Linked DNA regions of Thiocystis violascens DSM 198. The protein of the gene in region 1 interacts with the protein of each later gene in a pairwise test. Links are inferred from orthologs where the notes say so. Each region holds a gene or a part of one and is shown in the gene's direction. Other genes may lie near its edges. The genes, in order: secB, secA and THIVI_RS00180.

Region 1 (7,312 bases):
TCACCTTGACGAAGCCGTCCTCCATGCCGACCTCGATGCCCAGGCCGCCGAATTCTCCGCTGGTGCCGACCTTCAGGTCGCGATATTCCTCTGTGTCAAGGTAGGCGGAGTGGGGGTCGAGTCCGGCCAGCATGCCGCGGATCGCATTTTCGATCAGGGATTTGTCCTGAGCCTCTTCGACATAGTCCTCTTTGATCCGTCCGAAGACATCGGCAAATGTCCGCAATTCATCGAGCGGGAGGCTTTGCGCCTGGTCTTTAACCGGAGCGGCGACGGGCGCCTCGGCATGGGCAATCCCGTCTTGACGGGCCGCCACACAGACAAGGAACCCAATGCTAAACAGCAATGCAAACCGAGGGCGCATCATGGTGATGATTCAATCAATAGTTGGTTTGAGACTGCGTGCCGTTCGTCGGGACAGGCACACTTCGTTGGAATCGCCGGAGAATTGGGAAACCGCGTCGGTGGGCGACGCTTGCTGGCACGATCCAGTCCAGCGCATCCAGGCACAAAACGGCGCATGTTAATCTGGACGCGGTTTCGATGCGACAACCTTAGCATCGCATGTTTGTTCGCGCTTCACAAAGCGGGGGAGCGCTGAATCTCGCCTTCGATAGCGATCGCGCGCGCCGCCGCCATGCCTCCCTGCCGACCCGATCCGCCGCACCAGGCGACGGGATCCTGCGGCTGTCCGTTATGTCGAATCGCGAAATAGAGTACCGGCTTGTCGCGTCCTCCGCTGTTCCCGCTGAGGGCAATCTCCTCGCCGGTCGCGACCCACTCGCCAAGCTCTCGCAGCAGGGTTTGGTTATGGCCGTACAGCGTCATGAAGCCGTCGCCATGATCGATCACCAGGAGCATCCCAAAGCCGCGCAGCCAATCGGCATAGACGATTCGCCCGTCGTTCACCGCCCGCACCTCCTCGCCCTCCCGTGCCGCCAGCAACACGCCATCCCAACGCAACTCCGAGTCTTCCTTGGGCGCCCCGAAACTCGCCAGGATGCGACCCTCCAGGATTGGCCAGGCGAGTTCGCCCTTGCGCTCTCGAAACGGTGCTCGATGAATGCCTAGTTCAGCCCGAATTTGCGCCCGTTGGCGCAGGTGTTCAACCAGCAGTCGGAGCGATTCGGCGTCTTTTCGCAGAGTTTGCAGATTTTCCGCCCGGTTTGCGATGGTTTCCTCCAACTGCGCCAAAACGAGGGCGCGTTGTTGCTTTGCCTGCTCCAACCGCTGACGCGTCGCTTCCTGGCTCCTGGCCAGTTCGGCCAGCCGTTCGGCTTCCTGTTCGGCGTCGCGCGCCAGGTCGGCGAGACGTTCCGCGCGTTGCCGAACCGAGAGGATGCGCCTCACCCGCTCTCGATTGAAATAGGCGAAATACGACAGGACGCGACTTGCCTGGGTCGGATCTTCCTGATTGAGGAGCAGGCGCAAGCGATCCGCGCGCCCCATCACATAGGCGGTGCGCACCAGTTCGATCAGCAGATCCTGCTCCTTCCGCAAGGCTTGGCGCTCCTCCGCCTGACGTGCCCTGAGCGCCGTGGCAACGCGAGTTTGTTCCCTCACTAGGCGTTCGAGTTCGCGGTTGGCCAAACTGAGTTCGGCAACATTGCGCTCGCGCGCTTCCAGTTCGTCGATGAGCGCGAGCCGATCGGCCTTGCGCCCGATCAATTCCGCGCCGATCGCCGCGGCCCGTTCCTCGATGTCGAGTAACTCCTGGCTGCGTCTTTCGAGCGAGGGCTCGCGTTCGTCCTCGGCTTGCGCGAGGGAGAGTCCAGCCAGCAGGAGGCACGCGACGCAGAACGATCGGCGACCCTGGAGCCGTCGGGGAAAGCAGGCGGACGCCGTGCGGGCGGATACTTCGCGGACGCGATCGTCGCGGTGGTGCCAGGCATTTAACATCGGAGAGACCAGGATCATCAGAACCCGAACGGTCGCGAACCAGGTGTCGATGGCGCGAACGCTTCGCAGTCGGCAAGAAAAGAGTTTATTATTGTATGGTGATAAATTAATCAGATGCGATGCAATGGCGACTAACCTGAGCCATCCTCCCAGACCGATCTTGAACCTGCCGGAAAACGACCGGGAGGAGATGGATCTCTTCGCGGATGACGACGATATCGAACGTGCTTCCCGTTCGCTGAAAGCAATGTCTCATCCGCTGCGACTGAAGATCCTGTGCACGCTTGGCGATCGGGAGATCAGCGTCCAGGAAATCGTCGACCATGTCGGAACGTCCCAAAGCAATATCTCCCAGCATCTGGCCATTCTCCGCGACAAGGGCATCCTCGCCTCCCGCAAGGATGCCAATCGCGTCTACTACCGGGTCAGCGACGGACGCACGCTGCGTCTGATCGGGATGATGCGCGAGGTTTTCTGCCACCACGTCCGCTAACGCCCGGCCGATCCCGAGATGACGCGCGCACGCGCGATCCTTATACTTCAAAACTTGCCTCAAGCCGATGACAGGGTGTGCGCGTACGCGAGATGCGTTCACGGATGCCGGTCAATCGCGCGACTCATTCGTCGCTTGCCTAAAGTGGCGCTACAACCCTACATGAGACAGCAGACCGATGCCGTTATTAGACCAACTCGCCGAGTTCGTAGTGAATCACTGGTACCTGTTTTTGGCGTTGGCCGTGATTCTCGGGCTACTGACCCACAATATTCTGGTTGGCAGCAAAGGCAGCGTCGATCCCATGGAGGCCACAGAGATGATGAATCATCGGGATGCCGCGGTCATCGACGTGCGGCCGGCGGCGGATTATGCCAAGGGACATATCATCAACGCCCTGAATATACCGATGAATGGGTTTAAAAATCAGATGGCAACCCTGGCAAAGTATAAAGGAAAACCAATCATCGTCAGCTGTCGATCCGGATCGCAATCGTCCATGGCCTGCACCCAGCTCCGCAAGGAAGGTTTCGAGGAAGTGTACAATCTTCGAGGCGGTCTCATGGCCTGGGAGTCCGCAAGCCTGCCGCTGACCCGCAAAAAACGCTGAATTTGGATTCGGTGTCGGCATCCGTTACCTTTGTTCCCACTCTCATCAGGAATCCAGCATGGCCGAACACGAGCAGCAACCGACAGAACGTCAATTCTCCGTTCAGCGCGTTTATGCGAAGGATGTGTCCTTCGAGGCGCCGAATGCGCCAGAGATTTTTCGGGGAGAATGGAAGCCGAAACACGATCTCAACCTCACGACCAAAATCAATCATCTCGACGAGCATCTTTACGAAGTGGTCCTCTCGGTGACGGTGTCCGCCATGGTGGGAGAGAAGACGGCCTTCATTGTCGAAGTCCAACAGGCCGGCATCTTTAGCCTCAATGGCTTTTCGGAGGCGGAGCTTGGCCCCATGCTGGGCGCCTATTGTCCGACGCTGCTCTTTCCTTATGCCCGCGAAGTGGTTTCCGACCTTGTCGTCAAGGGCAGTTTCCCGCAGCTCGTCCTTCAGCACGTCAATTTCGATGCGCTCTTTGCCCAACATCAACAGCAGGCACTGGAGCAGTCCCAAGCCGGCGGCGTCACGCCGAGCCAACATTGAGCCAAGCATCCTCCGCAACCGTTGCGCTGTTCGGCTCGGGTTCCTGGGGTACCGCGCTCGGAATACTGCTGTGTCGAAATGGCCATCACGTGAGATTGTGGGGGCATGAGGCGGCGCAAATCGAGGCACTGCGCAGGAATGGCGAGAACAGCCAGTTTCTTCCAGGCTTTCCCTTGCCGCCGGAGCTGATGCCGACCGACTCCATGGACGAGGCGCTCGATGGGGCGACCGATTGTTTGATCGCGGTTCCGAGTCATGCCTTCCGACCTGTGGCCAACGCCTTGTCCGAGAGACTCCCCGAGCGTATCGGGGTTGCCTGGGCGACAAAAGGTCTTGATCCGGCGACCGGTCAACTCCTGCATGCAGCCGCTCAGGAGGAACTGGGGGCGCGGCAATTTGCCGTGGTTTCCGGCCCCAGTTTTGCCCTGGAAGTCGCTCGGGGGCTGCCGACCGCCGTCACAGTCGCGTCCAGCCAGGCGGTCTTTGCGGAACGGATTGCGCGTCTCCTGCATTGCGAACGTTTCCGCGCCTATACCAGCGAGGATATGGTGGGCGTCGAGGTCTGTGGCGCCGCGAAGAATGTGCTCGCGATCGCGACCGGCATCGCGGATGGCCTGGGATTCGGCGCCAATACCCGCGCCGCTCTGATCACTCGTGGGCTGGCTGAACTCATTCGCATCGGTACCGCGCTGGGCGGACGCGCCGAGACCTTTACCGGGCTTGCCGGCGTCGGCGATCTGGTGCTGACCTGCACGGACAATCAGTCGCGTAACCGTCGCATGGGTCTGGCCCTCGCGCGCGGGCTGAGCGTCACGGAGGCGCTGGCTGACATTGGCCAGGAGGTCGAGGGGGTGGTGACGGCGTTATCGATTCACGCCATGTCCGAGAAGCTCGGCGTTGAGATGCCCATCAGCGAGCAGGTTTACCGCGTTCTCTACGAGCAGGTTTCGCCGGATCAGGCCACGCGCGCATTGCTGGAGCGCGAGCCCAGACCGGAGATCGGTTGACTGACGTAAAAGCTGATTCGTACTCAGTGGGTTGGCGCACTATCGCGCACCCGCGAAATTGTGTTGACGCCAAGCCTCGAACAGAACGACGGCAACCGCATTCGATAGATTCATGCTGCGGTTACCGGGATACATCGGGATATGGATGCGCTGCTCGCTTGGTAAAGCCTCAAGTATGGTGTCTGGAAGTCCGCGTGTTTCGGGGCCGAAGAGCATCACATCGCCAGCCTGATACCGGGGGCACGTATAAGAAACGTCGCCCTTGGTGCTGACGCCGAACACGCGCGGTCGGGAGAGACTATCAAGGCAGTCGTCCAGCGATGCGTGGACATGAACATCCGCCCATTCGCGGTAATCGAGTCCCGCCCGTCGCAGCAAACGATCATCCAGGGAGAATCCGAGCGGTTGAATCAAATTCAAACGTGCTCCCGCGTTGACGCTCAGGCGCATGACGTTGCCTGTATTGGGTGGAATCTCGGGTTCGTAGAGAATGACATCAAACACGTGACTGATCCGAGGGGTAAACCTAGAAGTTTTGTCGGATTGACTTCTGTTCAATCGCGCATGCTATATTACAGCTTCGGTATCTACTGAATTATATTTCCATAACAGACCCACAACCGATGGGGGACACATCCATGAGCGACATCGCCGCGCTGAAATCAGAAAAACAGGAACTGATCGATAAGATGCTTGAAATGCAGAAGCAGTTTATCGATTACGAACACAAACACGGTGTGTCCGGAAAGGATTACTGGGCTTCCACTGAAGGGTTGCTGGCGGACTATCGCCAGGAATATCTCGACATGGCCAATCGTGTCGTGGATATTGCTCACGAAATCGTTGGCTCAGTACGCTAAGCTGCATTCATCATGCCAGATATGGTCGCAAGTGTTCGACCGGGTTTGGCATGAACGTGAAAACCCCGGTGTGGACTCGGTCTAAGTGACCGAGAGACAGATCTCCACGGGTAAGGCGATCTTGAAATCGCCATAAAACCCGCGCCATCGCGCGGGTTTTTTATGTCCTCAGATGCTCAAGGTATTTTGGAGTGCCCTTCATCTCGAGTTCTACCGCAGATGCGGTGACGACGAAAGGCAAGGCCGCGCCCTCGAAGCGCAGTTCGCAGCGGATGTAACCTCGGCTGGCGAGCGGGATGGGAATCATGTCTCGATATGTGTAAATGTTTTCGTCAAGATCTCCGCCAGCGCAAACCAAGGGGCCGATCGGAAGTGGCGACGACAGAACCGCGTCATCCATGCGCAAGACTCCAGCCTGCCACCAGCGGGTTCTCTCGGTCGATCCAGTCAAGGTTTTGATCAGAGAGGCGCGTGCGATCCGCATGCGAAGACATCCTTGATCCAGGTCGATCGAGGAAATCTCGGCGCCTTTGAGTTCAATGCTGGTGCTGTCCAAATCGATCTCCCGATCCACATGTCGAACGAATAAATGTAGTGTTTTCGCAAAGGACTCTCGCGATACCTGAAGCCGTTTAACTGTCTTCGTTGGCGGGCGGATCTCCAGAGTCGATGCTTAACTCCTTGATTTTTCTTGTCAAGGTGTTTCGCCCCCAGCCGAGAAGGCGGGCGGCTTCCTGACGTCGGCCGCCGGTATGTTCCAGGGCCGATTGAATCATAATCCTCTCGAAGGCCGGTAATGCCTTATCAAGTAGCGCTTCCTGCCCCTGATTCAACTTCTGGCGAGACCAGCGGCGCAGAACCAGTTCCCAGGAGTCATCGTTCGATGGCTCCACGAAGGTGGCATTCAACTCGGGCGGCAGGTCTTCGGCCTGAATGTGTTTGCTCGACGCCATGACGGTCAGCCAGCGCGCCGCGTTTTCCAGTTGTCGCACATTGCCCGGCCAATCGAGTCGTTTCAGGTGATCGATCGCACCCTGTAACAGGCTCTTGGGTTCGCAGCTTAATTCCAAGGCGGCTTGGGCCAGGAAGTGACGCATCAGTAACGGAATATCCTCGCGTCGATCCCGCAGGGCTGGCAAGTGGATGCGAATGACATTGAGACGGTGGAAGAGATCCTCTCGGAAGCGGCCTTGGCGAACAAGCTCTTCCAGATTCTGATGAGTGGCGGCAATGATGCGGACATCGACCCGGATTGGCGCCATGCCACCAACCCGATAGAACTCGCCATCGGCCAGGACGCGCAACAGGCGGGTCTGCATTTCGGCGGGCATGTCGCCGATTTCATCCAGGAACAGCGTGCCGCCATCGGCTTGCTCGAAGCGTCCCTCGCGTCGTGCCTGTGCCCCGGTAAAGGAGCCGCGCTCATGGCCGAACAACTCGGATTCCAGGAGGTCGCGCGGAATGGCCGCCATGTTCAGCGCGATGAACGGCCGATCGCTTCTTGGGCTGTGCCGGTGCAAGGCGCGCGCGACCAGTTCCTTGCCGGTTCCGGATTCGCCATTGATGAGAACGGTGATGTTGGATCTTGCAAGACGGCCAATGGCGCGAAAGACTTCCTGCATGGCGGGAGCCTCGCCGATGATATCCGGTGCCTTGGCTTCCGCGACCTCTTCGGTGCGTTCATCGCGCCCGCGGCGGCAGGCGCGACTGATCTGGGAGACGGCTTCGTCAAGGTCGAAAGGCTTGGGAAGATATTCGAACGCACCGCTGTGAAACGCCGAGACCGCGCTGTCCAGATCGGAATGCGCGGTCATGATAATGACGGGTAGCCCCGGATAGCGGGCCGTCACCTGACGGAGCAGGTCAAGGCCATCGATACCCGGCATGCGGATATCGGTGAGG
Region 2 (7,707 bases), 540 kb from region 1 along the record:
TGGACGTTGGGGCCGCCGAGGTGCCAATCATGGACGGGAGCGCCGCGCCGTTCGTCTTTCTACTTCAGACGGCGGGCGTCCTGGAGCAGAATCGCCCCAAGCGATTCATTCGGATCAAGCGCCAGGTCGAGGTTCGCGATGGCGATAAGGTCGCGCGGTTCACGCCTTACGATGGATTTAAGGTCGATTTTTCGATCGACTTCGACCATCCGGCGTTCAACGCCCGCGCGAATCGCGCCACGGTGGATTTCTCCACCTCGTCCTTCGTGCGCGAGGTGAGTCGCGCGCGAACCTTCGGTTTTTTGCGCGAGATCGAAGCGTTGCGTCAGCATAACCTGGCCTTGGGCGGTAGCCTGGATAACGCAGTCGTGGTGGATGAGTATCGCGTCCTGAACGAGGAAGGGTTGCGTTTCGAGGACGAGTTCGTCAAACACAAGATCCTCGACGCCATTGGCGATCTCTATCTGCTTGGGCACACCCTGATCGGCGCCTTCACCGCGCACAAATCCGGGCATGCCCTGAACAACGCGCTGTTGCGCGCGCTGGTCGCCGACGAAGCGGCCTGGGAGGAGGTGGTCTTCGAGGATTCGGCGACAGCGCCGATCTGCTACGCGCAGCCGATTGCGGCTGTTTAGTCTGCTTCGATATGTCCCGGGGGCGCATGTCTGTTCGCGAGGTTCTTCAGCGCGCGCCGTAAGTCCGGATCCTGTATGGTGTCCGCTGCTTCGAGCAGATGCTTGATTGTGCCGCTCGACAGTCTGGGCGTCGGCATCCGGGGTTGGTGTGGGCGGCTTGTCTCGTCGCGAGCCAGGCGGACTTGAATGTGGGTTTCGGTTATTTCCCGCGTTTTTAACGAGCGAACGATGTCCTCGGCCAGAAAGCGCGCGCGCGTCGTCCAGGCTGGGGAATCGAAATAGAGCGTTAACCGCGTTCCCTCGACACCGACATCCAGGCAGTGCGCTTGCATCGGTTCAGGCAATCGGGAGCGCACGTATTCAAGCAGCGCAATCTCCCTTGCTCGCCGTTCGAGCAGATCGCGCGCGGAGCTGTTGTTTTGCAACAGATCGCGGATATGAAAAAGTGTGATGTTCATTGGTGTTGTGTTCGTGTCGGCCGCGCATCGGCAGACGTGATCTGACTGGCCGATTGGCGAGCCATTGACGAGCATTGTTCCTTGAAGACCTGAAGCAGAGAGAAACGATGTACCACCACGATCGAAGAAAAAACGCTCGCGGACAGGCCGTTGTCGTGCTTTTGGCTATTTTATCCTTTGTCTGCGCGGGCGCTGGGTTGGGATGGTTGATCGGACAATACGCCAATCGTCTTCCCTCCGCCGATCCTCCTCGATCCGCCCCGGCATTCGCCTCCGCATTTCCACCGACGAATACAGCAGAGTCTTCGCCTTCCCGTGCGCGCCAGACAGTCGGTGCAATCGCCTCTCGTCTGGGCGACATGCAGGCCGAGTTGCTGAGGCTGAATGCGCTGGGAGAAAGGCTGGTCGGAATGTCCGGGCTCGATCCCGAGGAATTCGATTTTGCAAACCCGCCCCCCCAGGGCGGTCCGGAATTGGGGCCAGTCCGCGATTACACGATCAAGGAAATCGCCAGCGAGTTGAGCGGCGTTGCCGGGATGATTCAGGATCGTCAGCGCAAACTCGACGTGCTCGAAGATGTCCTCGTGAACAAGGATTTGACCGCGCGCGCGCTTCCGTCAAGCTGGCCGGTAAGCACCGGTTATGTTTCATCCAACTTCGGTTTCCGGATTCATCCCGTCAAAAAGGTCCGTATCTTTCACGAAGGAGTTGACATCGCCTGTCCGCGGGGCACGCCGATCCTTGCGGTGGCGGATGGTGTCGTCACCTTCAGCGGGCGTCGAAATGGCTACGGGCGGGTGGTCGACATCCGTCACCCGGATGGCCTGCTCACCCGTTATGCCCACAATACCGCGAACCTGGTCAAGGAAGGACAGAGGGTTCGTCGGGGACAGTCGATCGCCTCGGTCGGGGCAACCGGTACGGCCACGGGTCCGCATGTTCACTTCGAGGTACACAAAGACGGCAAGGTCGTCAATCCCATGCCGTATTTGAATGGCCGGAGTACGCTGGGTGGCGCTCCGGTACGCACCACCGACCGCTCTCCAGGTTGATTCCGGTTGCGAGGTAGAGTCAGGCAGGTCGATGTTCGCACTTGCGGTCATCGAATTCCGGTATCATTCGCCGATTTATTCGGCAGGTCTTAAATTCATCCGATGGTTACTCGACTGTTCAAAAAGATCTTCGGGAGCCGCAATGATCGGCTCGTCAAGACATTGATGAAATCCGTGGTGCGGATCAACGCCCTGGAGCCCGGGATCGCGCAATTGTCGGATCAGGCGCTTGCCGCGAAAACCGCCGAATTCCGTCAACGGCTCGCCGCCGGCACCGATCTCGACAGCCTGCTCCCCGAGGCATTCGCCGTGGTCCGCGAGGCCGGCAAGCGCGTGCTCCAGATGCGTCATTTCGACGTGCAGATGGTCGGCGGCATGGTCTTGCACGACGGCAAGATCGCCGAGATGCGCACCGGCGAGGGCAAGACCCTGGTCGCTACCCTGGCCGCCTATCTCAACGCACTGCCCGGCAAGGGCGTCCATGTCGTGACCGTCAACGATTATCTGGCGCGCCGCGATGCCTCCTGGATGGGACGTATCTATCACTTTCTGGGCTTGACCGTCGGCGTCATCAATTCCTCCGGCGGCCTGGGGCCCGATATGGCCTCATATCGGTTCGATCCGGATTACGAGCCGCCCGCCGGTCAGGGGTATCGTCATCTGCGGCCCGCGACCCGTCGCGAGACCTACGCCGCCGATATCACCTACGGCACCAACAACGAATTCGGCTTCGATTATCTGCGCGACAACATGGCGTTCACCGCCGAGCAACGGTCCCAGCGCGATCCGTTTTACGCCATCGTCGACGAGGTCGATTCCATCCTGATCGATGAGGCGCGCACCCCGCTCATCATCTCCGGTCCCTCCGAGGGCAGCACCGACCTTTACAAGAAGATCGACGGACTCATCCCCCGACTGACCCGCCAGCCCCCCATCACGAACGAGGAAGGCAAGCCCGATTTCGGCCCCGGCGATTACTCGGTCGACGAGAAGCTGCGCCAGGTCTACCTCAGCGAGGAAGGCCACGAGCATGTCGAACAGATGCTGGTCGAGATCGGCCTGCTCGACGAGGGCGATGGGCTCTATGATCCGAGCAACATCGTGCTCATGCACCATGTCTATGCCGCGTTGCGCGCCCACGCGCTCTTCCAGAAGAACGTCGAATACATCGTGCGCGACGGTCAGGTGATCATCGTCGACGAATTCACCGGCCGCACCATGCCCGGCCGGCGCTGGTCCGAGGGTCTGCATCAGGCGGTGGAGGCCAAGGAAGGGGTCGCCATCCAGTCCGAAAATCAGACCATGGCCTCGATCACCTTCCAGAATCTGTTCCGGCTCTATCCCAAGCTCTCGGGCATGACCGGCACCGCCGATACCGAGGCCTTCGAGTTCCAGCAGATCTATGGCCTGGAAGTGGTCGTCATTCCCACCAACCAGCCGATGATCCGCGAGGATCGCGGCGATCTGGTCTATCTGACCCAGGACGAAAAATATCAGGCGATCATCGCCGACATCCAGGATTGCGTGAAGCGCGGCCAGCCGGCGCTGGTCGGCACCGCCTCGATCGAGACCTCCGAACTCATCGACCGCCTCCTGATCGAGGAAAAGATCCCCCATGAGGTACTGAACGCCAAACAGCACGAACGCGAGGCCGGTATCATCGCGCAGGCCGGCCGTCCGGGCGCTGTCACCATCGCCACTAACATGGCGGGGCGCGGCACCGACATCGTGCTCGGCGGCAATCTGGAGGCCGAACTGGAAGAGGCCGGCCCCGACGCCGACCGCGACGCTATCCGTGCCGCCTGGAAACTGCGTCACGCCGAGGTCGTCGCCGCCGGCGGTCTGCACGTCGTCGGCACCGAGCGCCACGAATCGCGCCGTATCGACAACCAGTTACGCGGACGCTCCGGGCGTCAGGGCGATCCTGGTTCCTCGCGCTTCTATCTGTCGCTCGAAGACAACCTGATGCGCATCTTCGCCTCCGAGCGAGTCGGCAAGATGATGCAGCGGCTCGGCATGCAGAAGGGCGAGGCGATCGAGCACCCCTGGGTGACCAAGGCCATCGAGAACGCCCAGCGCAAGGTGGAAGGGCGCAACTTCGACATCCGCAAACAACTGCTCGAATACGACGACGTGGCCAATGATCAGCGCAAGGTGATCTACGGCCAGCGGCGCGATCTGATGGATAGCGTCGATATCTCCGACACCGTCACCGCCATGCGCGAGGATACGCTCAAGGCACTGATCGATTCGCACATTCCGCCTGAGAGCCTGGAGGAGCAATGGGATGTCGCCGGACTCGGCGAGGTGCTGGTTCAACACTTCGGTGGCGATTGGCCGCTTCAGCAATGGCTGGACGAGGATCACGATCTGCACGAAGAGAGTCTGCGCCGGCGTATCCATGACACTCTGGTTAAACGTTACGAGGACCGGGAAGCGCTCATCGGGTCGCCGAACATGCGTCAGATCGAAAAGGCCGTGATGCTGCAAACCCTGGACAGCCAGTGGAAGGATCATCTCGCCGCCATGGACTATCTGCGTCAAGGGATTCATCTGCGCGGCTATGCCCAGAAGAACCCCAAGCAGGAATACAAGCGCGAGGCGTTCCAGATGTTCTCGGCAATGCTCGACAGCATCAAGCAGGATGTCGTGATCACCCTCGCCAAGCTCCAGGTTCAGGCACCCGATGGCGCGTCCGGTCCGCCGCCCGCGGCGTTCGCCCCAAGTCCGGTCCCGGACAAGGCATTCGAGTTCAAGCATGAGGTGTTCGAGGGGTTCGGCGGCGGCGATTCCGATGACACGGAAGCGCCTCCAGGATCCGGCGAACCGGAACATCAGCCCTTTGTGCGCGAAGGCCGCAAAGTGGGCCGCAACGAGCCCTGTCCCTGCGGATCCGGTAAAAAATACAAACAGTGCCACGGGAAGGCGAGCTAACGCGATGACGCCATCGGAGCCTTCCTTTCGCCCCGTCGCCGGTCTGCGACTGGCGTCCGGCGCGGCCGGCATTCGCTATCCGGGACGCGATGACCTGGCGGTGTTCGAGCTTCCAGCGGGCAGCGCCTGCGCGGCGGTCTTTACCCGTAACGCCTTCCGGGCGGCGCCGGTCACTCTGGCACGGGGTCATCTGGACCGCATCGCGCCGCGTTATCTCCTCATCAACTCCGGGAATGCCAACGCCGGCACCGGACGGCGCGGACTGGAGGATGCGCGCGCCTCCTGCGCGGCGCTGGCCGCACGGGCCGGCTGCCAGCCCGAGGAGGTTCTGCCCTTTTCGACCGGCGTGATCGGCGAGCACCTGCCCGTGGAACGTCTCGCGGCGGCCCTGCCCGATCTCCTGACGCGGCTCGATCCGGCGGGCTGGCCGTCCGTCGCGCGCGCCATCATGACCACCGACACGGTGCCCAAGCTGGTGTCGCGCCAGTTCGCGTTGAACGGCCAGACCGCCACCGTGACCGGGATCGCCAAGGGGGCTGGGATGATTCGCCCGGACATGGCGACCATGCTCGCCTTCATTGCCACCGATGCCGCCGTCGCGCCGGCGCTCCTGCAAGCCTGTCTCCAGACAGCGGTAGCGCCGTCGTTCAACGCCATCACCATCGATGGCGACACCTCGACCAACGATTCCTGCGTCCTGATCGCCACCGGCGGACTCGGCAATCCCATGATCGAGGATGTCGGCACGCCGGACTTCGCGGCGCTGCAGGCCGCCGTCAGCGCGGTCTGTCTGGATCTGGCCACGGCCATCGTGCGCGATGGCGAGGGTGCCACCAAACTGGTCACTGTCGCGGTCGAGCAGGCCGCCGATACGGACGAGGCACGGCGGGTCGCCGATACCATCGCCCATTCGCCGCTGGTCAAGACCGCGCTCTTCGCCTCCGACCCGAACTGGGGGCGGATTCTGGCCGCGGTCGGGCGCGCCGGTCTCCAGGATCTCGACATCGAACGGGTGCGGATCTCTTTGGGCGAGGTGCTGATCGTCGCGGACGGCGGACGCGCGCCGGACTACACCGAGCAGGCGGGAGCCGCCGTCATGGCCGAACCCGAGATCCTGATCCGCGTGGCGCTGGGTCGGGGCGACGCCCAGGCGCGGGTGCTGACCTGCGACTTCTCCTATGACTATGTCCGCATCAATGCCGAGTACCGGAGTTAAATCGCGTCTGGCACTGTGTCCATGCAGACGCTGACTGACTCAGGCAAGGTTGAGCCGATGCACGAGCAACGCATGCCAGACCGGATAGGGTTTAATCAGGGCTTGGTCCATGTGATGGTGGGCGTCATCGCGGACGATGCTGGCCGCATTCTGGTGACCAGGCGTCCGGATCACGTCCATCAAGGCGGACTCTGGGAATTTCCGGGCGGGAAGCTGGAGCCTGGGGAGTCGCTCGAGCAGGGGTTGTCCCGCGAGTTGGCTGAAGAGCTAGGCATCCAGGTTCGGTCCAGTCGGCCGCTGATCCGGGTACATCATCATTATGCCGACCCCTCGACTCCGCTCATCGTGCTGAGCGAAGCCGAAGTAGGGGCAGGTCGCCATGTCCTGCTCGATGTGCGTCGGGTGGAGGTTTACTCGGGAACTCCCGAGGGGCGCGAGGGGCAGCCACTCGACTGGCTGGAACCGGAGGCCATGGATCCCGATGTCTTTCCGGCGGCCGACCGACCCATCATCAATGCGCTGCGATTGCCGTCTCTGTTCATGATTACCGGGGGCGATCCCCGGCGGACGGATGAATTCCTGGAACGTGTCGGGCATGCACTCGATCAGGGCATCCGGCTGGTCCAACTGCGCGCGCATGACCTGGACGATCAGGCTTATCGTCGCCTTGCCAGCGCGGTTTATGCGGTCTGCGACACGCGCCGGGCACGTCTGCTGCTCAATCGGGAGCCGCGACAGGTCTCCGATGTCCCTCGTCACGGACTGCACCTGTCGGCCCGGACGCTCATGAACCTGACCGCGCGACCCGGTCGGTCGCATGAACTGATCGGTGCTTCCTGCCACGATACCGCGCAACTGGAACAGGCCGCGCGACTTGGCCTCGATTATGCTCTACTCTCTCCAGTGAAGCCGACCGCGACCCATCCGGACGCCCTTCCGCTCGGCTGGCAGGGCTTCGCCGACCTCGTCGAACCGATCCCCTTGCCGGTCTACGCACTGGGTGGTTTGGGTCCGACGTCTCTCCAAGACGCCATCGAACACGGCGCGCAGGGGATCGCCGCGATCCGGGGGCTGTGGCCGGACGCTTGATGCCGTTCTGATTCAACGGCGCCGTTCAGGTTCGCCGTTCAACACCAGGAGTCGACCAATGCAGATTCGTTTCGGCTACGAGTTGGTCTATGCGTGCCCGCAACGTACGCCCATGATTCTGACCCTGAACGTTCATTACAGCCGGGTCTCGGACCTGGTCGTTCCCGATCATCTCGTCACCCAGCCGGCGGTGCCGATCACCGCCTATCGCGACGGTTTCGGTAACTGGTGCAGCCGTTTGGTCGCCCCGCCGGGCGAGATCCGTCTCACCACCGATGCGGTGATCAATGACTCGGGGCAACCCGATGCGACGGATCCCGACG
Region 3 (7,061 bases), 3.0 Mb from region 1 along the record:
GTCTCGATCGAGATGCGCCGCATGTTTCAGGAAGTCTCCACGGCGGCGCGCTCGGTTCGGTTGATGGCCGATTATCTGGAACGTCATCCCGAGGCGCTGCTCAAGGGGAAGGGCCGATGAGTCCGAGGTTGCCGTGGCGAACCCTGGTCGTTCTGGCGGTGCTGAATCTTGGCGGGTGCGCGAGTACGCCGCCGTCCAGTTTCTATCTCCTGTCCGTCTTATCGGCCATGGACGGACCGCCGACCCCTGCGGACAGCGAACTGGCGATCGGATTGGGTCCGGTGTCCTTTCCGGTCTTTCTGGATCGGCCGCAGATCGTGACCCAGACGGGTGGAAATCGTCTCGCGGTCGACGAGTTCCATCGTTGGGGCGGGACGCTGCAGGATGATTTCATGCGGGTCTGGAGCGAAAACCTGGCACGTTTGCTCGGTACCAGCCGCATTCTGATCTTGCCGAGCGAGGTGCGCTATCCGCTCGATGTCAGGATCGCCGCCGAGGTTCTGGCCTTCCAGGGAACCGCCGACGCTCAGGCTTTGCTCAAGGTGCGCTGGGTCGTCCTCGACCCCAATCTCGATCGGGTGCTGGCCGTGCGCGAGAGCCGCTACCAGCGTCCGCTGGCCGCGCCAAAAGACGAAAACGCACTGATTGCCGCCCTGAGCGCGACGCTGGCCGATTTCAGCCGGGAGGTGGCGACGCTGGCGCGGGATCTTCCCAAGCAGGCGCCGGCGTTCGATGAAAAGAGATAAGGCGATTTCCGGGAAAGTTTCTACCGGAATCAACGCTTTCAATGGACAGGATTCACAGGATTTTTCAAGATTGACAGTCTCTCCGTGGGTAGGTTGTTGTCAGGAGATCACCTAAGAAACCGTTCGTGGTGAGGCACTCGAACCACGAACGGTTTCGCGCTCCGAGGCGGCGGATGTTCTCCCTTTTTCTTTCGTGGACGTTGATCGAGGGCATGCCGCACAAGCGGCGCGGTCCAAAACTCGCATCAGAAGGTTTAAACTGACGAGAGTTTCGACGCGAATAGCCAACAGGTAAAGGTCTGAGATGTTCAAACTCACAGCAGCAGCCGCCGAACAGGTTCTCAAGGCGGCGAGTCAGGGTGGCGCCGAGGGTTTGTCGCTGCGACTGGCCGCCGTCCGGCAGCCGGATGGCGGGATCGATTATCGCATGGGGTTCGACGAACTCACCGAGGACGACATTCGGATGAACTGCGCGGGCGTCGATGTTGTCATGACCCTCGAACAGGTTCCCTTGCTGGATCAGGCGACCATGGATTATGTCGAGATCGAACCGGGCCAGTTTCATTTCATCTTTCTCAATCCGAAAGACCCGAACTTCAAGCCGCCGATCGAGGACTAGCGATGCGTTCTTCAACCACCGCCAGGCGGTTCGCCCGGGCGTCCTGATCCGATGGATCTCACTCCCGAGGATCGCCTCCGGCTCAACGTCCTGCTCGCCAACCAACCCCAGGCGATCCGCATCGACGAGTGCCGGATGCTTGTCCAGGGGCTTGGTCCCCAGGGCGAAGCGACCATTCGGCTCAATCCCAATACCCGCCCGGAGCCGTATCTGCGCCGGGTGCGGGAGTTGCTTTCCGGGCATGTCCTGGGCTCGCCCGGCGGCTATCCCATTTATCTGCGACGCTGGACCCGAATGGGCCAGATGCGTGACGACAGCCTCGCGCAACTGCTGCTGCTCGGCGAGCCCGAGGCGGTGGTCGCCGCCGTCTGCGCGCCTGGACTCAGCGAGGAATTGGCGCGACGCGCCTGGTGGGCGATGGAGGACGCCGGCAATGCCCGCCGCATGCTCGCCAATCCAGCCATCGTCCGCAGCGCCATGGGTCGGGTGCTTGCCGATTATCTGATGGAATACCTGCCGTTCGAGACCGAAAGCGAGGCGATCGTCGAATCGGTTCGGCTGATGCTGCAGCCGGGTCTGCTCGACGCGGAACGGCGGGGCGATCTCTGGCGCAAGTCCGCTCGCAAGCATGCCTATCTGGTCGGGTTTCTCCAGGCATTGCCGGACGATCTCCCGGAACCGCCGCCCGCGCGCGCGTTGGCGGAGACTGTCCGTGACTTGGTGGAGCAACACGATACCGTCGCGGCTTTGCTCCAGCGCGCGTGTTCGGGGCAGGGTCAGGCGTTTCTCAAGACAGTCGGGGACGTGCTCGCCAAGCCGCCCAGTCAGGAGATCGTGCTCGCCGCCTTCGCCTGTCTGCGCGCGTATTTCGCCCCGTTGCGCCCGGGGGGCGATCCCGATCTCGCGCTCGACGCCCTGCTCGCGGACGCCGGACAATTCGTCGATGCGGACGCCCCGGACGCACGGGTCGCCGGGATTCTGCGGCGGATACCGGCCCTGGCCCCCGAGATCGCGGCCATGCGGTTTCTCTCCGGCGTGGGCTATGGCCTGATCCGGCCCATTCTGTCCGACTCCACCACGCTGGGCAGTCTCATGCGCCGCAAGCTCGCCCCCGTCATCGATCCGATCCGCGAGCGTCTGGACGCCTTGCGTCGTCCGACGGATTGAGTTCGATGCACAAGGTTCTGCTGGTCGACGACGATCTGGGTCTGAGCGCGCTGCTGAAGAAATACCTCGAAGGGGAGGGGTTTCAGGTCGATGCCGTCCAGGATGGCGAGGCCGGCGTGTCGCGGGCGCTGGATGGCGACTATGCCATCGTCGTCCTGGATGTCATGTTGCCCCTGCTCGACGGGCTTGAGGCGTTGCGCCGAATCCGTCAAACGAGTCAGATCCCGGTGCTGATGCTGACCGGTCGTGGCGATGATCTGGATCGCGTCGTGGGACTGGAGCTGGGGGCTGACGACTATGTTCCAAAGCCCTGTACGCCCCGTGAGCTGGTGGCTCGGTTGCGATCCATCCTGCGACGTGTTTCCACGGCTGGCCAGGTCGATACGGTGCGCGCGACCCTGAGCGCCGGTCCTCTGACCCTGTGGCCGGAACGTCGTCGCGCCGAATGGCAGGGACAGCCGCTTGAACTCACCAGCACCGAATTCAATCTGCTGGAAGTACTGGCGCGTCATGCCGGCCACATCGTCGGCAAGGAGATCCTGTCGGAACAGGGGCTGGGTCGCCCCCTGGCGCGTTATGACCGCAGCATCGACGTTCATCTGAGCAGTATTCGCCAGAAGCTCGGCGCCCTGCCGAGCGGTCGCTCCTGGATTCAGAGCGTTCGCGGCATGGGCTATCAGTTGGTCAGGGAATAATCCGGCGTGGGCCGTCTGTTCTGGAAATTCTTTCTCGCCTTCCTTCTGGCTCAGGGACTTGCCGCGCTGGCGCTGTTTCTGACCATTGGCGTATTCGAGGATTCCTGGGAACCGCGTCCACCGCCGCCACACGCCATGTCGCATGTCTGGCAAGCGGACAATGACGCGATGGATTTTCCATGGGGAGCAGATTCTCCCGGCTCGCCGCCCTGGGCTCCAGGTTTTGCACCTCCGTCGCCCCCAGGACCGCCACCACCGCCGCCCTATCTGCCGATGCTCGCCATCCTGCTCGGTTGTCTGGCGGCCAGCGCCCTGCTGGCCTGGTATTTCGCCAAGCCGGTTCGCAATCTGCGTTGGGCGCTGGGTGCGGTGGCCGAGGGTCGACTGGAGACGCGAATCCAGTCGCGGATGGGTCGCCGCCGCGACGAAATCGCCGACCTGGGCCGCGACTTCGACCGTATGGCGCTGGAATTGCAACGCCTTGTGGAGTCGCAGCGCCAACTCCTTCACGATGTCTCGCATGAGTTACGTTCGCCGCTGGCCCGTCTCCAGGCCGCGATCGGACTGGCCCGTCAGGATCCCCGTCAGATCGAGATGACGTTCGACCGCATCGAATGCGAGTCCACGCGGCTGGCGACCCTAGTCGGCGAACTCCTGACCCTTGCGCGACTGGAGTCCGGGCGTGACGAGACGCCCGCGAGGTCGCTCGATCTGGTCGAACTGCTCGCGGACATCGCCGAGGACGCCCGCTTCGAGGCGCGTTCCAATGGACGGGATCTGCATTTTTCAGGCAGTGGCGAGCGGTTTGTCCTGGGGCGGGCGGAGCCATTGCATCGCGCTTTCGAGAATGTTCTGCGCAACGCCGTGAAATATACCTGTCCGGGTTCGACGGTGGAGGTCGCGCTGGATGGCGCGGACTCCGGTCACGTCTGCGTCAGCGTCCGCGATCATGGACCTGGGGTCTTGCCGCGCGAACTGGAAACGATCTTCCAACCCTTTCACCGGGGACATCGGAATGCGGCCACGGAGGGTTTCGGTCTGGGATTGGCCATCGCGCGTCGCGCCATTCAATCCCATCAGGGGACGATCCTGGCCTCGCTGCCCGAGGATGGCGGACTCCGTGTCGAGATCCGCCTGCCGCTGCAACCGCAGCCGGAGATCCTCGGATAGATTCATGCGATCTGCTCGATTGACGTGAACTGTCCGCCGATGGCATCGACGCACTTGAATCTTTACCCACTTTTACCTTGGCGAGTGCCCATCTTGTCCGAGAAAAGCCGATACTTTGACTCAGCAGCAGACCGCCCGGAAGACGGGCGGTTGTGGTCGTTTCATCCATGAGGAGTGTGACATGAGCGCGATCAGCGGGATCGGTAGTCTTTCGTCGATGACATACGGGGCAGGGGCCAGGAGCAACGTGCGGCCACCCGATCCCGCCACCATGGCGAAAAACCTGCTTTCCGACCTGGATTCCGACGGCAATGGGACGCTCGCCGCGTCGGAGCTTCAGGCGGCCATCGAGAAGATGTCTTCGGCGAATGGGGATTCCTCGGTTGCAAGCACCGACGAGGTCTTCTCGGCAATCGATGCGGACGAGGATGGCGAGGTCACGGAGTCCGAGCTAACAAATACCCTCCAGACACTCGCCGACAGCATCGGTTTCGCTCAAGGCATGGGCGGTGGACCGGGTGGCAGTGAAAACGATATCGGGTTCACCGAGGAAGAGTTGACGAGCCAACTGGCCACACTCAATGAAGCGGATTCATTGACTGATGAGGAGACGGCGCGCGCCGAACTCTTGACCAATGTTCTGAGCCAGTTCGAGACGGCGGACGCCGATGACGATGGGCGCGTGACGTTTCAGGAAGCGATGACGCTGGAACAATCCAGCGAGGACGCGGCCACGGCAAACGCCCAAGGTATGACGGGGGGACCGGCTGGGCCGGGAGGTCCGGGTGGGCCAGGCGGTCCGGGAGGCATGGGTGGGCCGCCGCCCTCGGAGGAGAGCGAATCCGATGCGAGCCAGATCATCGCCGCGGCCGATACCGACGAGGATGGAACGGTCAGCATGGAGGAGTTCCTCGCCTACAGCCAGTCGCAGGCATCCTCCTCGGAGGCTACCGATGACGGCGCAACAAACAGCACCGCCGTGATGCGGACGATCATGCAGTTGATGCAGAGCTATGGATCGACGGATCAGACCAATCAGACGAGCCAGATGTCCGTTTCCGCATAGCCCTGACGCAAGAGGATAATCGTCTCCATCGAATTGAAAAGTCAGCGTCTCGCCGATCTCCCGCAAACTGGATCTCGGCGAGCGCCGACTCCCCGCACGCGCGGTCGCGCGCGACCAGTCCGACGCGCCATCCCGCGCTGGCTAGCACGGGCGCCGTCGCCTTGCCCAAGCCCGAGTTGACCGGTGACGAGGTCGGTTCTTGGTTGTGGTTTCATCATGTTGTTTACCGCTCAGAAATTGGTTACGCAGGCAAATTAAGATGCCGCATGGAGCATGATTCTGACGTCTACGGGGACATCGCTCTGCGGTACCGCGCATTAACGTCTCCTTCATCATCCGCTGATATGCTCACGGAATCCCGTTTAGGCAAGGCCGCTTGATCGGACACAAGCGACCGATCCTCCAGCACGCTGACGTTCCGTGCTGGAGCTTCCTCCACGAGATTACTCCGACATGCGAACCCTCAGTCTGCGTCTGAAACTGCTGCTGGTCACCGGGACCATCCTGGTGCTCACGGCGGGCATGATCATCGCGGCGGCCACCCTGATCTTCCGCGACTCGATCCAGACTGCCAGCGCTTCCATGACCGCCAACCTCTCGCAACAGGCCGCCGAGATCATGAGCGAGACGGCGCTTGGCACCAGCCAGGAAATCCGCCGGCTGCTGGCCGTGACTCTGGCGAGCGCCTCGGTCCTGCAACGGCAGATCACGAGTTCGGCCGTCACCGCGAGCAGCGAGACGCCGCCCTACGAGCGGGAACAGCTCAAACGGCTGGTCCTCAATACGTTACAAAGCAACCCGTTCATTAGTTCCGTCTACGCGCAATTCGAACCGAATGGGTATGACGGCAGGGACAGCGAGCATGCCGGCAATCTGTCCCATAGCTCCCCGACCGGCACCATCGAGATCTATTTCGTGCGCGAAGGCGACGCGCTCGTCTTTCATGAGACCCTGGATCCGAGCGAGAAGTATAAGGAAACGCTCAACGACTACGGCCAGCGCGAGGCCGAGTGGTATCTCTGCCCGAAGGAACGTCAACAGATCTGTATCACGGATCCCTACCTCTACGAAATCAGAGAAGGATACGAGGAGTTGATGACGAGCCTAACCCTGCCGCTCGTCGTCGCGGGGCAATTCATCGGCGTCGTCGGCATGGACATCAACCTTTCGGCCCTCCAGTCCGCCACCAAGACCATTTCCCAACGGCTGTTTCACGGCAAGGGCGATCTGACCCTGGTTAGTCACGGGGGGCTGATTGCCGCCTCGTCGCATTTTCCCGATCAGATCGGTAAGCGCCTGAAGGATGTCGCTCCGGACCTAGCGACCGCCAGTGCGACAACCGGCTACAGCACCAGCGGCGACCGCTGGCTGCATAGCCTACCGATTGCGATTGCAAACGCGACCTGGACCCTCTCGATCGCGGTTCCGCAAGCGGAGGTTCTCGCCGCCGCCAATGCCCTGGAGAACGAACTGCAGGCCGATGCCCGCGCGGCGACCGCCAAGCTGGCGGCGGGGGCCGCGGTCATGACCGTGCTTGGGCTCTTAGTCATGGTGATCCTGATGCGGACCATCACGCAACCGCTGGGGCAGCTTGCCCA

Evidence for each region.
Region 2: the proteins of secB (region 1) and secA interact in binary tests that used the Escherichia coli proteins (3 or more experiments, as listed by UniProt). The link is inferred for Thiocystis violascens DSM 198 from one-to-one orthologs.
Region 3: the proteins of secB (region 1) and THIVI_RS00180 interact in binary tests that used the Escherichia coli proteins (3 or more experiments, as listed by UniProt). The link is inferred for Thiocystis violascens DSM 198 from one-to-one orthologs.

Annotation. Positions count from the first base shown.
Region 1 is NC_018012.1:3,056,559-3,063,870, forward strand. Bases 1,804-4,801 are described here. They hold secB (protein-export chaperone SecB), read left to right. Parts: upstream 1,804-3,060; coding sequence 3,061-3,543; downstream 3,544-4,801. Other genes in these bases: THIVI_RS13545 (murein hydrolase activator EnvC family protein), read right to left, coding at 1,804-1,917; THIVI_RS13550 (ArsR/SmtB family transcription factor), read left to right, coding at 2,024-2,392; THIVI_RS13555 (rhodanese-like domain-containing protein), read left to right, coding at 2,571-3,002; THIVI_RS13565 (NAD(P)H-dependent glycerol-3-phosphate dehydrogenase), read left to right, coding at 3,540-4,550; THIVI_RS13570 (tRNA (cytidine(34)-2'-O)-methyltransferase), read right to left, coding at 4,590-4,801. Outside these bases: THIVI_RS13540 (S41 family peptidase), read right to left, coding at 1-367; more of THIVI_RS13545, read right to left, coding at 580-1,803; more of THIVI_RS13570, read right to left, coding at 4,802-5,054; THIVI_RS13575 (hypothetical protein), read left to right, coding at 5,189-5,410; THIVI_RS13580 (hypothetical protein), read right to left, coding at 5,571-5,966; ntrC (nitrogen regulation protein NR(I)), read right to left, coding at 6,043-7,312. UniProt on the Escherichia coli protein: One of the proteins required for the normal export of some preproteins out of the cell cytoplasm. It is a molecular chaperone that binds to a subset of precursor proteins, maintaining them in a translocation-competent state.
Region 2 is NC_018012.1:2,520,606-2,528,312, reverse strand. Bases 1,887-5,279 are described here. They hold secA (preprotein translocase subunit SecA), read left to right. Parts: upstream 1,887-2,247; coding sequence 2,248-5,079; downstream 5,080-5,279. Other genes in these bases: argJ (bifunctional glutamate N-acetyltransferase/amino-acid acetyltransferase ArgJ), read left to right, coding at 5,084-5,279; THIVI_RS11170 (M23 family metallopeptidase), read left to right, coding at 1,887-2,145. In the rest of the region: lpxC (UDP-3-O-acyl-N-acetylglucosamine deacetylase), read left to right, coding at 1-635; THIVI_RS11175 (DciA family protein), read right to left, coding at 632-1,093; more of THIVI_RS11170, read left to right, coding at 1,201-1,886; more of argJ, read left to right, coding at 5,280-6,295; THIVI_RS11155 (Nudix family hydrolase), read left to right, coding at 6,353-7,384; THIVI_RS11150 (transglutaminase-like domain-containing protein), read left to right, coding at 7,443-7,707. UniProt on the Escherichia coli protein: Required for protein export, interacts with the SecYEG preprotein conducting channel.
Region 3 is NC_018012.1:26,503-33,563, forward strand. The notes cover bases 1,636-4,382. They hold THIVI_RS00180 (response regulator transcription factor), read left to right. Parts: upstream 1,636-2,537; coding sequence 2,538-3,227; downstream 3,228-4,382. Other genes in these bases: THIVI_RS00175 (hypothetical protein), read left to right, coding at 1,636-2,532; THIVI_RS00185 (ATP-binding protein), read left to right, coding at 3,234-4,382. Also shown: THIVI_RS00160 (PqiB family protein), read left to right, coding at 1-120; THIVI_RS00165 (PqiC family protein), read left to right, coding at 117-746; THIVI_RS00170 (HesB/IscA family protein), read left to right, coding at 1,051-1,365; more of THIVI_RS00175, read left to right, coding at 1,417-1,635; more of THIVI_RS00185, read left to right, coding at 4,383-4,397; THIVI_RS22385 (EF-hand domain-containing protein), read left to right, coding at 4,669-5,463; THIVI_RS00195 (methyl-accepting chemotaxis protein), read left to right, coding at 5,917-7,061. UniProt on the Escherichia coli protein: Response regulator member of the two-component regulatory system CpxA/CpxR which responds to envelope stress response by activating expression of downstream genes including cpxP, degP, dsbA and ppiA.